One region of the Bacillus sp. N6 genome, then DNA from elsewhere that is predicted to be linked to it. Evidence: riboswitches for the same ligand, from Rfam matches in the RefSeq annotation. Region 1 holds a riboswitch; the other holds the start of a gene.
What was found. Region 1 has a riboswitch for cyclic di-AMP ahead of ACUXVC_RS03870 (SipW-dependent-type signal peptide-containing protein). Riboswitches for the same ligand answer to the same signal wherever they lie in the genome.
Positions count from the first base shown of each region.

Region 1 (6,412 bases):
ATGCGGAGAGAATGCATTATATCCGTATTTAAATAAAGAGAACACATCAAAAACAGCAGTTTTATGCGGGCGAAATACAGTTCAAATTAGACCACCTCATAAAGAGGAAATGAATTTTGAACAATATAAAGAGTTGCTGGAAGGTCGCGTGAATGATTTAAATGTAAATCCATATTTACTATCATTTTCTGTTGAAGACAAGAGGTTAGTCGCCTTTAAAGATGGCCGTGTGCTCGTACATGGAACGAAAGATATAAGCGAAGCAAAAACGATTTATCATCGCTATTTTGGATAGAAAAGGATGAGTGGGATGAAAGTGAATAAAGCTTTAACAATTGCAGGGTCTGATAGCGGCGGCGGTGCTGGAATTCAGGCAGATTTAAAAACATTCCAAGAGCTTGGTGTATACGGAATGACGGCTATTACGGCAATTACTGCTCAAAACACGCTTGGCGTTCAAGGGGTATATCCTGTTCCGTTAGAAGGTATTACAGAACAGCTGAATTCAATTGGTACGGATTTAACACCAGATGCAGTGAAACTAGGAATGTTATTTAGTAGTGAAATAATTCAAATTGTTGCAGAACAAATTAAAAAATTTGGCTGGAATAATATTGTGCTAGATCCCGTTATGATCGCAAAAGGCGGTGCATCATTATTACAGCAAGAAGCAGTTCATGCATTAAAAGAATATTTATTACCAGTAGCAACCGTTATAACACCGAATGTTCCAGAAGCAGAAGTGTTAACTGGGATGGAGATTCATAATGTTGAAGATAGTAAGGAAGCTGCAAAAGTATTGCACGAATTAGGTGCTAAATATGTGCTTATGAAGGGCGGACATGCAGAATATCAAGGTAATGAAGTAATTGATTTCCTCTTTGATGGAGAAGAATTTATTGAGTTTAGAAGCGAGCGAATTCCTTCAAAGCAAACGCACGGAAGTGGGTGCACATTTGCTTCAGCGGTTACAGCAGGACTTGCGAAAGGATACTCAATTGAAGATGCTGTTCAAGAAGCAAAACGATTTATTAGTATAGCAATTGAAGAGCCATTGAATATTGGTAGTGGTCATGGACCGACGAATCATTTTGCGTATAAAGTGAATAGAACGCGTGTATAGATAAGTGAAAAGCCAGTTTTATAACTGGCTTTTTTTCTGTTTACTTTTTCAAAATACAGGAGTAATATATCAGCCAGAATATATTTTTTTGTAAACGCTGAGTCCAATTATATGGAGCGGAGGAACCAATTTGTGCAGTGTCACTAGGGGTGAATCTTTCAAATTTGAAAGTAGGGCTACTCTCAAAGCCCGAATCCGACAGCTAACTTCGTAAGCGTCTTGAGAGAGGACGGTGCCATGATGGATACATCACTTCATCGATCTGATTAGTATAGGGGAATATCAATCTATGTTTGATTTCTTTTATACTAAGGAGGATGAGGTACATGGAACTAACACTTATTTGTGTTGGAGAAGAAAGTAAGGTAAATAGTTTAAGAGATCTAGTTGCATTTCAACATGAGTTAGTTATTTTTACAGCAAATGAAGAGGTAGCGGCTGAAGTTAGGAATTGTGGGTTTGATTGGACTTATAGTTGTAGTAAGGAGCAGGATTTTACTAGTATTTGTGAGTGTATTAAGAAGGTCATTTTACTAGGGGATGAGCTTCCAATCGTTAGTTTCTTCACAGAACACATTCGTTTTTCTTTTCAAGCACCTATTACTGTTGTTACAAGGAATAAACGATATCCAGCGAGGCTCTATGAAACAATTGGAGCTAAGTTTGTCGTGTTTACAAATTGTGATAATATTTCTTTTTTATTTTTTGAATAGGGCGGGGGAAGAAATGATGAAGGTACTATTACTTGGAGATATAGCAAATCGTTGGGCAGTATCGGTAGAGCGAGTTCAAGAATTGGTCCAGATTGATCCCCTTTTTCCAGGGCCATATATTATATTACCATCAAAAGATGCTTTGTATTTAGAGATGGATATTACCGAGTATGAGCAGCTACATGCAGAATTGACACAAGTTTATATTCGTGGGAGAAATTTACGTGCATTTTTACGAGGAGAATAAAGGGTGAATAAAAAAGAGCGAATGCTGAGTGCAACAAGCTATGCACTTCATGTCATTCGCTCTTTTTATTTCATATTTAAAAGGTCATTTTTAAGAAAAGAAAAGAGAAATAAAGAAAATAGATGAAATAACAGTAATAATCTTCAATGTAAGCGTTTAAATGAATGTAAATATTATTATTTTCAGTAATTTACCCCTTTACAAGTGAAATATAGAGGAGTATATTTACTCTCATAAATCATTCATAAAATTTCCAAAAAAACCTAAAATCGCTGAGTTCCAGAAATGGAGCGGGGGAACCAATTTTGTGCATCGTCACTTGGGGTGAATCTTTCAGTTTTGAAAGTAGGGCTACTCTTTAGGCCCGAATCCGACAGCTAACCTCGTAAGCGTTTAGAGAGGAGGTTTACTTTTTGTTGTTCATTTTTTGAACACTGAGTAGAGCTCAGTGTTCTTTTTTAATATTTAAATGGTAAATTTTAACAAAAAGAGAGGGATAGTTATGTTAGATGTTGTAATGGTCGGGATTTTTATTTTATTAGTTGCATCGATGGCAAGTCTTGCAAGTTGGTCAGATAAAGTTGTGAAAGAAGGAAAGCAATCATGATGATTGTCTTATCGGTTATTGTCGCAGCAATTACAGTGTATTTAGTGTATGCATTATTAAATCCAGAGAAGTTTTAATTAGGGGGAATTATTCATTATGATTTGGGTTGCAGTCATTATTACAATGCTCTTGTTTATTTTAGTAGCAAAGCCAACGGGGATTTATTTAGAAAAAGCTTTTCAAGGTAGCAAAACGTTAGATAAAGTATTCGGGCCTTTTGAAAAACTTATTTTTAAAATTACGGGTGTAAAAGCATACAATCAAACGTGGAAACAGTACGCATTATCATTAGTTTTATTAAATGGATTTATGATCGTTGTCGTATACTTCATTTTCAGATTACAAGGTGTGCTGCCACTAAATCCAGCGCATATTGAAGGGATGGAGCCTACGCTCGCTTTTAATACAGCAATTAGTTTTATGGCTGATACAAACTTACAGCATTATAGCGGTGAAAATGGTTTATCTTATTTATCACAATTAATCGGAATTACATTTTTAATGTTTGCGGCACCAGCAACGACATTAGCGCTCGTTATGGCTTTTATAAGAGGACTTGCTGGAAAAGAACTTGGTAACTTTTTCGTTGATTTTACGAGAGCGTTAACGAGAGTGTTTCTTCCTATCGCATTTATTGCGGCACTAGTTTTTGTCGCACTTGGCGTACCACAAACGTTAGATGGGGCGGTTACAGCACAAACGATTGAAGGTGCAAAGCAAAGTATTTTACGTGGACCTGTTGCATCATTCGTTTCCATTAAGGAACTTGGAAATAACGGCGGTGGATTTTTCGGAGCAAACTCTACGCATCCTTTCGAAAATCCAGGACAAATGAGTAATATTTTGCAAATGATGCTTATGATGTTATTACCAACAGCACTTCCATTTACGTACGGACGAATGGTCGGAAATAAAAAACAAGGCCGCATTCTTTTCGTGTCACTATTTATGGTATTTTTACTAGGGTTTATAACGATTACGACATCTGAACTAAACGGGAACCCGGCATTAAATGGAATGGGTATCGAACATGTACAAGGAAGTACAGAAGGGAAAGAAGTACGATTTGGAACAGTATTTTCTTCACTATACGCAACAGTAACGACAGCTGCTGAAACTGGGGCTGTTAATACGATGCATGATACGTTAACACCAATTGGCGGTCTAGTTCCACTTGTAAATATGATGTTAAATACAGTGTATGGCGGAGTTGGAGCAGGCTTTGTAAACATTATTATGTATGCAATTATCGCGGTGTTTATATCTGGGTTAATGGTTGGACGGACACCAGAGTTTTTAGGTAAAAAGATTGAAGGTAAGGAAATGAAATTAATCGCAGTCACGATTTTATTTCATCCATTGCTCATTTTAGGATTTTCGGCATTAGCTCTTTCAACAAATTTAGGAACGGATGCTATTTCTCATTCCGGTTTCCACGGTTTAACACAAGTTGTATATGAATATACATCGTCAGCTGCGAATAACGGATCTGGATTTGAAGGATTAGGAGATAATACACCGTTTTGGAATATTACGACTGGTTTAGTTATGTTTTTAGGACGCTACTTCAGTTTAATTACGATGCTAGCTGTGGCAGCTTCGTTGAAAGAAAAAACGGTAGTGCCAGAAACAGTCGGAACGTTCCGTACAGATAATAGTTTATTTGGTGGCATCTTCATCGGAACGATTGTAATTGTTGGTGCATTAACATTTTTCCCGATGTTAGTACTCGGACCAATTGCAGAATTTCTTACATTGAAGTAATGGAGGGTAAATGATGAGACCGGTAGTAGTAAAAGAAAAACAAGTAAATGAGACACAAATACATGCTGTAGAAGATGAGGTTAGACAAGCGAAAACGATGGATCGTGATATCGTAACACATGCGATGAAGCAATCCATTGCGAAATTGAATCCGAAAGTCATGATAAAGAATCCGATTATGTTCGTTGTGGAAATTGGGTTTATCATTACGTTCATTTTATCTTTTCTTCCAAGCAGTTCTAGTAGTATACCAGGATGGTTTAATATAACAGTTTCTCTTATTCTATTATTTACAGTTTTATTTGCGAATTTTGCAGAAGCATTAGCAGAAGGTCGCGGTAAAGCGCAAGCCGATTCTTTAAAACAGTCGAAGAAAGATGTGTTTGCAAATGTTGTAAAAGAAAATGGAGACATTGTCCAAGTTTCAGCAACTGATCTTAGAAAAGGTGACGTTGTTATCGTAAAACAAGGAGAAATGATTCCAAATGATGGTGAAGTAATCAAAGGATTAGCGTCTGTAGATGAATCTGCAATTACAGGAGAATCAGCTCCTGTAATAAAAGAAGCGGGTGGTGATTTTTGTTCCGTAACAGGTGGAACGATGGTGGTAAGTGATGAAATTACAATTGTTATTACGAGTAATCCTGGTGAATCATTTATCGACAAAATGATTTCTTTAGTAGAAGGAGCTGCTCGTCAAAAAACGCCGAATGAGATTGCTTTAAATACAGTATTAACGAGCTTAACTCTTATCTTCTTGATCGTCGTTGTGACGTTGCCGATTTTTACAAATTATTTAGGTTTTCAAATTGATACAGCTGTACTCGTAGCATTGTTAGTATGTTTAATTCCAACGACAATTGGTGGTTTGCTATCAGCGATTGGTATTGCTGGGATGGATCGGGTGACAAAATTTAACGTGTTAGCGATGTCAGGGAAAGCAGTAGAAGCTGCGGGCGATATTAATACAATTATTTTAGATAAAACAGGTACAATTACTTTTGGGAACCGGATGGCTCATACATTATTACCTGTAGGAAATGAAACGATTGAGCAAGTTGGAAAGTGGGCTGCTATTAGTTCTGTTTTAGATGAAACGCCAGAAGGTCGATCTGTTATTGAGTATGTGCATGGAAAATCTATATCATATAATAGAGAACTTGCAGAACAAGGGGAGTTTGTTCCGTTTAAAGCAGAAACGAGAATGAGCGGTGTTGATTTACAAGACGGAACGAAAGTGAGAAAAGGTGCTGTCGGTGCTGTTATTGAATGGGTTGGGTCACAAGGTGGAACAATTCCGAAAGATGTAAATCAAAAAGCAGACTTAATTTCAAAAGAGGGCGGAACACCACTTGTAGTTGCAGTAGATAATCGTATTTACGGTTTAATTTATTTAAAAGATACAGTAAAACCGGGTATGCGTGAGCGTTTTGAACAGTTGCGTCAAATGGGGATTAAAACGGTTATGTGTACAGGTGATAATCCGTTAACAGCAGCAACGATTGCAAAAGAAGCAGGAGTAGATGAATTCGTTGCCGAGTGTAAACCAGAAGATAAAATTGCGGTTATTAAAGCAGAGCAAGATAAAGGGAAACTTGTAGCGATGACAGGTGATGGTACAAATGATGCTCCGGCATTAGCACAGGCTGACGTTGGATTAGCGATGAATAGTGGTACGACAGCTGCGAAAGAAGCAGCGAATATGATTGATTTAGACTCGAATCCAACGAAAATTATTGAGGTTGTAGGAATTGGTAAGCAATTGTTAATGACACGTGGTGCGTTAACGACGTTTAGTATTGCAAATGATATAGCGAAATATTTTGCGATTATTCCAGCGATGTTTACACTTGCGATTCCGCAAATGGAAGCATTGAACATTATGAAATTAACATCACCACTGTCAGCGATTTTATCAGCATTAATATTTAACGCTGTTATTATTCCATTACTCATTC
Region 1 is NZ_CM127843.1:751,005-757,416, forward strand. It holds gene thiF (thiazole biosynthesis adenylyltransferase ThiF) at 1-295, shown strand, start outside; gene thiD (bifunctional hydroxymethylpyrimidine kinase/phosphomethylpyrimidine kinase) at 311-1,123, shown strand; cyclic di-AMP (ydaO/yuaA leader) riboswitch at 1,209-1,356, shown strand; gene ACUXVC_RS03855 (hypothetical protein) at 1,450-1,836, shown strand; gene ACUXVC_RS03860 (hypothetical protein) at 1,850-2,083, shown strand; gene ACUXVC_RS03865 (hypothetical protein) at 2,087-2,209, shown strand; cyclic di-AMP (ydaO/yuaA leader) riboswitch at 2,344-2,489, shown strand; gene ACUXVC_RS03870 (SipW-dependent-type signal peptide-containing protein) at 2,586-2,690, shown strand; gene kdpF (K(+)-transporting ATPase subunit F) at 2,690-2,767, shown strand; gene kdpA (potassium-transporting ATPase subunit KdpA) at 2,787-4,454, shown strand; gene kdpB (potassium-transporting ATPase subunit KdpB) at 4,468-6,412, shown strand, end outside.

Region 2 (6,412 bases), 1.0 Mb from region 1:
AGAAGGGCATGCATTCAAGAAAATGCACGTACGTCCTCGTCCAGAATTAGTTACACTTCGTCTAGAAGATGACATTAACCCACATGAAATAACTGGGAAGTATTTAGAGCCAAAAGATTTTTATGAGGCAATGAAACAAGAAGATACAGTTATCATTGATGCACGAAATGATTATGAGTTTGATTTAGGACACTTCAAAGGTGCGATTAAACCTGATATCGAATCATTCCGTGAATTACCAGATTGGATTAGAGAAAACAAAGAAACACTTGAAGGTAAAAAGATTTTAACTTACTGTACAGGTGGAATTCGTTGTGAGAAATTCTCTGGTTGGTTAGTTCGTGAAGGTTTTGAAGATGTAAGTCAGCTTCACGGCGGAATTGTAACGTACGGAAAAGATCCAGAAGTACAAGGTGAGCTTTGGGATGGACAATGTTACGTGTTTGATGAGCGTATCGCTGTTCCAGTAAACCAAAAAGAACATGTTATCGTTGGTAAAGATCACTTTACAGGTGAACCATGTGAGCGCTATGTAAACTGTTCAAATCCAGAATGTAATAAGAAAATTTTATGTTCTGAAGAAAACGAAGCGAAATATTTACGTGCATGTTCTCATGAATGTCGTGTAAGTCCACGTAACCGCTACGTAATACAACATGAATTAACGGAAGAGCAAGTAGCTGCTGCATTAGAGAAAATCGAAGCAGGGAAGTAAGCTGAATTCGTATAATAAAAAGGGTACTCCAAGTTTTATTTTGGAGCACCCTTTTTTTATTATACAGTCCTGTCATTTGTCGTTTTTTGTCGGTAAGTCGATATATTTAAAAAATCGCTGATATATTTCGAGTTGCGCTGATATAATCGGAAAATCGCTGATAAAAATTTCACTTACTGCAGCACACCAAGAATTTGAAAATAACCTTCTTTAGTTTTTATCCTCTTTCTCTTTAACGGCAGAAAGTACCGTTTGTTTTACCCAAGCTTTTCTTTGTTTATGCTGTAGACCCCATTGATATAAACTTTGGGCTCCTAAAATAAGTGAAATGACAATGCCGCTAATCGCAATTAATAGAGCGAAAAATTCAAGAGGGGACGATATTTTGTTTGAATCGGTGTTTCTTAAAAGGTCAATCATAGTAAACCCTAACATTTGGCCCACTACAGAGTAGAGCGTTAAAATTAATAATAAAAGGCTATCTTTTTTAGAGGCGACATTTTCTTGATATTTAAACAAACTATCAAGATTTTGTTTCGCGTTCGAGTATAGAACCTCAATATTAAAAAGTTTTCTTAAGCGGAAGAAAATATCTTCACTTTGTGATTGGGATACTAATTCTAAAGAAAAATAATTAGCAGTGAACGAATTGATCGAATAAATTAATTTCTCTATTTCATTAGTATCTTGTTCAATGTTTAGCTCAGCATAGGCGTTTGCCATTTTTAATAAAACAATTTTATGAAATAGGTTTAATAATAAAGCGTAATAAAATTCTCCGAACATTTGACTAGCAAGTTTAGAGATTTCGCGTTCGCCTTCATTTGTTACACATGTAAAAATATGTTCTTCCATTATGAAATAACGATTTGGAGCCCATCTCTGATAAGCGTGTTTTTTTAAATAGTCATGAATGTAAGGAATGTTATTTGCACTTACATATGGTTTACCATCACTTGTTAATCCGGAAAGACTGGAAGTACGATAAACATCCACTTCATTAAGTTCCATACCTTCTTTTAGTGACAATAAAGTTTGAACGTACATTCTTTGGTCTTCAAAGAAAGGGAAGGTTTGAAAGTATGAACTTCTTAATCTCTTCTTTTCAAAGAAATCAGTTACGCCATGAAATAAATAACCAAAAATGAATTTTTCAACTTGGGAATACTTTTTTCCGTTACATTCAATACAAATAGACTCATTTGTATCAGTTTTAGTTTCAAGTACACGGAAGCGAGCAGCGAATTCGATTGCTTCAGATAAAGTCATGTTTGGAGCAGTGTTTACTTCTGTTCGAATTGTTAAGAAGCCAAGTTCATAAGGACAAAGTGTGACATCAATAGAGTGTATCTTGAATGGAATTGAAATAAGGTTTGTTGTTAAATGTCCAGTTAAGTTAAGGTCCTTTGAATAACGTTGCAAGCCCTTTTGATGCTCTGAATGAGGAAAGAGAATTTTATTTGTAAATGAAAGATAGTATGCTTCCATATTTTGATGTGAAACTTTAAACTCCCCATAATATGTATTTTCATCATCGAGATGATCGAGCCGAAAAGGACGAAAATCGTTTTTTTGTAAGAAAGGGAACATATTTTGTTCATATCCAGCTTTAAACGAAAACGGGAATATAAATTGGAATATAGCTGTTGCTACACCTTTTTCCTCAATTGCTTGTATTGCCTCCATCTACATTGTGTCCTTTCCATATATGCTATAGAAACAACATGCCCAAATTTATTTGAAAATAACCACTCTTTTATACTCAATTGAGAGTGAAAATTCAGCTTATTTAGTAGGGAACATGTATAATGTTATGTATACTAAAAGTTATAAAATTGTATTTTGAAAAGGGGGATGCTGTATGCGGATTTTAGTATTAGGCGCTGGTGGAGTCGGAGGATTTTTTGGTGGCAGATTAGTCGAGAAGGGAGAAGATGTCACGTTTCTTGTTCGTAGTAAACGGAAAAAACAATTAGAGGAAAGAGGACTTGTAATCCGAAGTGTTAACGGGGATTTTTCCTTCCGACCGAAATTAATAACGAAAGAAGAGCGAACTTCTCCATTTGATGTCATTTTATTTTCAACAAAAGCGTATCACTTAAACGAGGCAATTCAAGATTTGAAGCCGTTTGTTGGCGAAAATACTGTAATCATTCCATTGTTAAATGGTATCGCTCATTTATCGCTATTACAAAAAGAATTCGGCGAAGAAAAAGTAATTGGCGGTTTATGCTTTATCGAGACGACGTTAAACGATCAAGGAGAAATTGTACAAACTAGCGCTGCCAACAGACTTGTGTTTGGAGAAATTAAGTCTCAAAATTCAGAGAGAGTAAAGCATATTTCTAAAGCATTTTCAGGTACGAAATCTAGTTTTGTTTTAAGTGAAAATATTACGCAAGATATGTGGCATAAATATTTATTTATTACTGTAATGTCAGGTGTGACAACGTTAATGCGTGCACCAATTGGACCAATCCGTGAAAGTGAAGGCGGCCGTGATTTTATCCGTAATGTGTTTGAGGAATCTGTACAAATCATGAGAGTATTAGGAGCTCCAGTAAAGGCTAATATTGCCCAGGAACATATGAAAACGATTGATAAAATTTCGTATGATATGAAGTCATCAATGCAACGTGATATGGAAAAGGGTTCGTTTATTGAAGGGAAGCACTTGCAAGGATATTTACTGGATGTAGCAGAGAAATTTTCTATAGCGGCACCATTATTAGAATCTATATATCAAAATTTAAAGGTGTATGAAGAGATGACCTTTAACAAATCTGTAATAGAATTAGATGTATGAAAAAATAAAAAAGATAGCAATATATAAGTGTATTGCTATCTTTTTTATTTTTTGTATGACAAATTATTTATTTCTTTTCGTTCTATCTGTCAAATTTATTTCCTGTTCACGTTTACCATATAACTGATTAATTTCATTTGCTACTGCATCTAAATATGAATCGGAAAAAATAGGCTTCTTTTCTTTAGACATATGGGTCTCCTTTGCGGATTTTTAATATTCATTATGTATATTTCTCAGCGGATTATGCGCAATCATTTTAATTTTTTTCTTATTAAAAATTTTTGTTTACTTTTTGAAAATAAAGGAGTATTATAATCCACAGTTTCAATTTTCTAAATCGCTGAAACCGCATGGTACGGGGGACCCGTTTTTACGGATTAGTACATAATCCGATGGGGTGAATCCTTGAAAAAGGTAGGGCTACTCATAGGCCCGAATCCGACAGCTAACCTCGTAAGCGTTATATTGAGAAGGAAGGTGGAGCTTGTGCGACAAAAAAAATAATGTCTACAAGTCTATTTCGCTATGGCTTGTAGACATTTTTTGTTTTCTGAAGAAATCGTTTACTGGCTGTAACAAGCAGAAAAGTTCGTACAAAATTATTGGAGAGTGGACAGCATTGGTTTCATCTATTAAAAGATTTTTAATTGGAAGACCGTTAAAATCAACAGAGCTTGGAGAACAAAAGCTTAATAAAACGAAAGCTTTAGCTATTTTATCTTCTGATGCATTGTCATCAGTTGCTTACGGTCCAGAGCAAATTTTAATTGCTTTAGCAGGTGTGGGAGCGATCGCTTATTGGTATTCCATTCCGATCGCTGTTGGGGTATTAGTATTATTGACAGCCCTTATTTTATCTTATCGTCAAATTATTTTTGCTTATCCGCATGGCGGGGGAGCGTATGTTGTATCAAAAGAAAATTTAGGGATGAATCCAGGCTTAATTGCTGGAGGATCTTTATTAGTCGACTATATTTTAACTGTTGCGGTAAGTGTATCTGCAGGTACAGATGCGCTAACATCTGCTTTTCCTAGTTTACATGCACATAATGTAATCATTGCGATTATATTTGTTATATTTATTACGATCTTAAATTTAAGAGGAGTAACGGAATCAGCTTCTGTTTTAGCATATCCTGTTTATTTATTTGTTTTAGCCCTATTTATATTAATTGGTGTAGGCATATATAATATTTTGACTGGTCACGTTTCGCAGGCTTTACACACGCCGATCGGAACGCCGGTTGCGGGTATTAGTTTGTTTTTACTGTTAAGAGCATTTGCATCAGGTAGTTCTGCTTTAACAGGTGTTGAAGCAATTTCAAATGCAATTCCGAACTTTAAAGATCCTGCGCCAAACAATGCTGCAAAAACATTGCTTGCAATGGGTGCATTACTTGCTGTGTTATTTTCAGGAATTGTATTTTTAGCTTATTATTACGGAGTGACGCCGAGTAAAGAAGTAACAGTTGTTTCTCAAATTGCTGAACAAACATTTGGACGTAATTTCATGTACTATTTCATACAAGGTACAACAGCTTTAATATTAATTCTCGCAGCTAATACAGGCTATTCTGCATTTCCTTTATTAGCGGTTAACCTCGCAAAAGATAAATTCATACCGAGAATGTTTACGATTAGAGGAGACCGTCTAGGTTACTCAAACGGTATTATAATACTTGGAGTTGCTTCGATTATTTTAATTGTAGCTTTCCAAGGACAAACAGAACATTTAATTCCGTTATATGCAGTAGGTGTATTTATTCCATTTACACTTTCTCAAACAGGGATGGTATTAAAGTGGCTTCGTGAAAAACCTGAAGGATGGGCTTTAAAATTAACGGTTAATTTAATTGGTGCAGTTATTAGTTTTATCGTAATGAGCATGTTCTTTTTAACTAAATTTGCACAAGTTTGGTCGATTCTTATTTTCTTACCAGTTATTATCTTCTTATTCCATCGAATTAAGAAGCATTATGATGCAGTGGGTGATCAATTAAGTTTAAAAACTTGCGAGCCTCTTATTCCAATTGAGGGGAATGTAATTGTCGTTCCTGTAGCAGGTATGACGCATGTAGTAGAAAATTCATTGAACTATGCGAAATCTCTTTCTGCAGATCAAGTTATCGCTGTATATGTTGCTTTTGACAGAGAAGAGGAAAAGAAATTTGAAGAGAAATGGAAGGTGTGGCAACCTGAAGTAAGGCTTGTTACATTACATTCTCATTATAGAAGTATTATTCAGCCGTTAACGAAGTTCATTGATACAGTGCAATATAAGGCAAGTGAATCGAATTACCGCGTTACGGTCGTTATACCACAGTTCATTCCGAAAAAAGGTTGGCATAACATTCTTCATAATCAATCCAGTTTACTCATACGTGCGTATTTACTTTATAAAAGAAATGTTGTTATTACGACAGTTCCATATCATTTAAAAAAATAAGAAGATTTTTGAAGGATAGCTTCGTGAAAATGAAGCTATCCTTTTTGTGTATATGCTATGCATAATTGCATATGGGTTTAAAAGTTATATGGATATAATTTTATTAGTTATTTATAAGTAGTGTTTTCTGTTGTGATATATAGATATTTCAATCGATAAAGTGAATCGGATTATATTTTGAAATAAGGACATGAAAGCTTGGAAATAAAGGGAATGAAAATACTTCTTTACGTTATATAAACAGCTGTGTTTAAATGACCTTACAGTACAAAACATATATGAAAACAAAACGAAATTTCATATTTACGCATGTTTTTTAGTTTAAAATGAATAATATTTTTACGTAATATATTCACTATGTGAATGTGGGAATTTCGATGAAATAGAAAATTTATACAATATTATTCATACTAAACACATATGAAAAATAATAAAATGTTTT
Region 2 is NZ_CM127843.1:1,755,911-1,762,322, forward strand. It holds gene trhO (oxygen-dependent tRNA uridine(34) hydroxylase TrhO) at 1-715, shown strand, start outside; gene ACUXVC_RS09155 (hypothetical protein) at 926-2,401, opposite strand; gene panE (2-dehydropantoate 2-reductase) at 2,577-3,521, shown strand; gene ACUXVC_RS09165 (hypothetical protein) at 3,585-3,713, opposite strand; cyclic di-AMP (ydaO/yuaA leader) riboswitch at 3,853-3,999, shown strand; gene ACUXVC_RS09170 (APC family permease) at 4,144-5,970, shown strand.
Region 2: another riboswitch for cyclic di-AMP. It lies ahead of ACUXVC_RS09170 (APC family permease); the one in region 1 lies ahead of ACUXVC_RS03870 (SipW-dependent-type signal peptide-containing protein).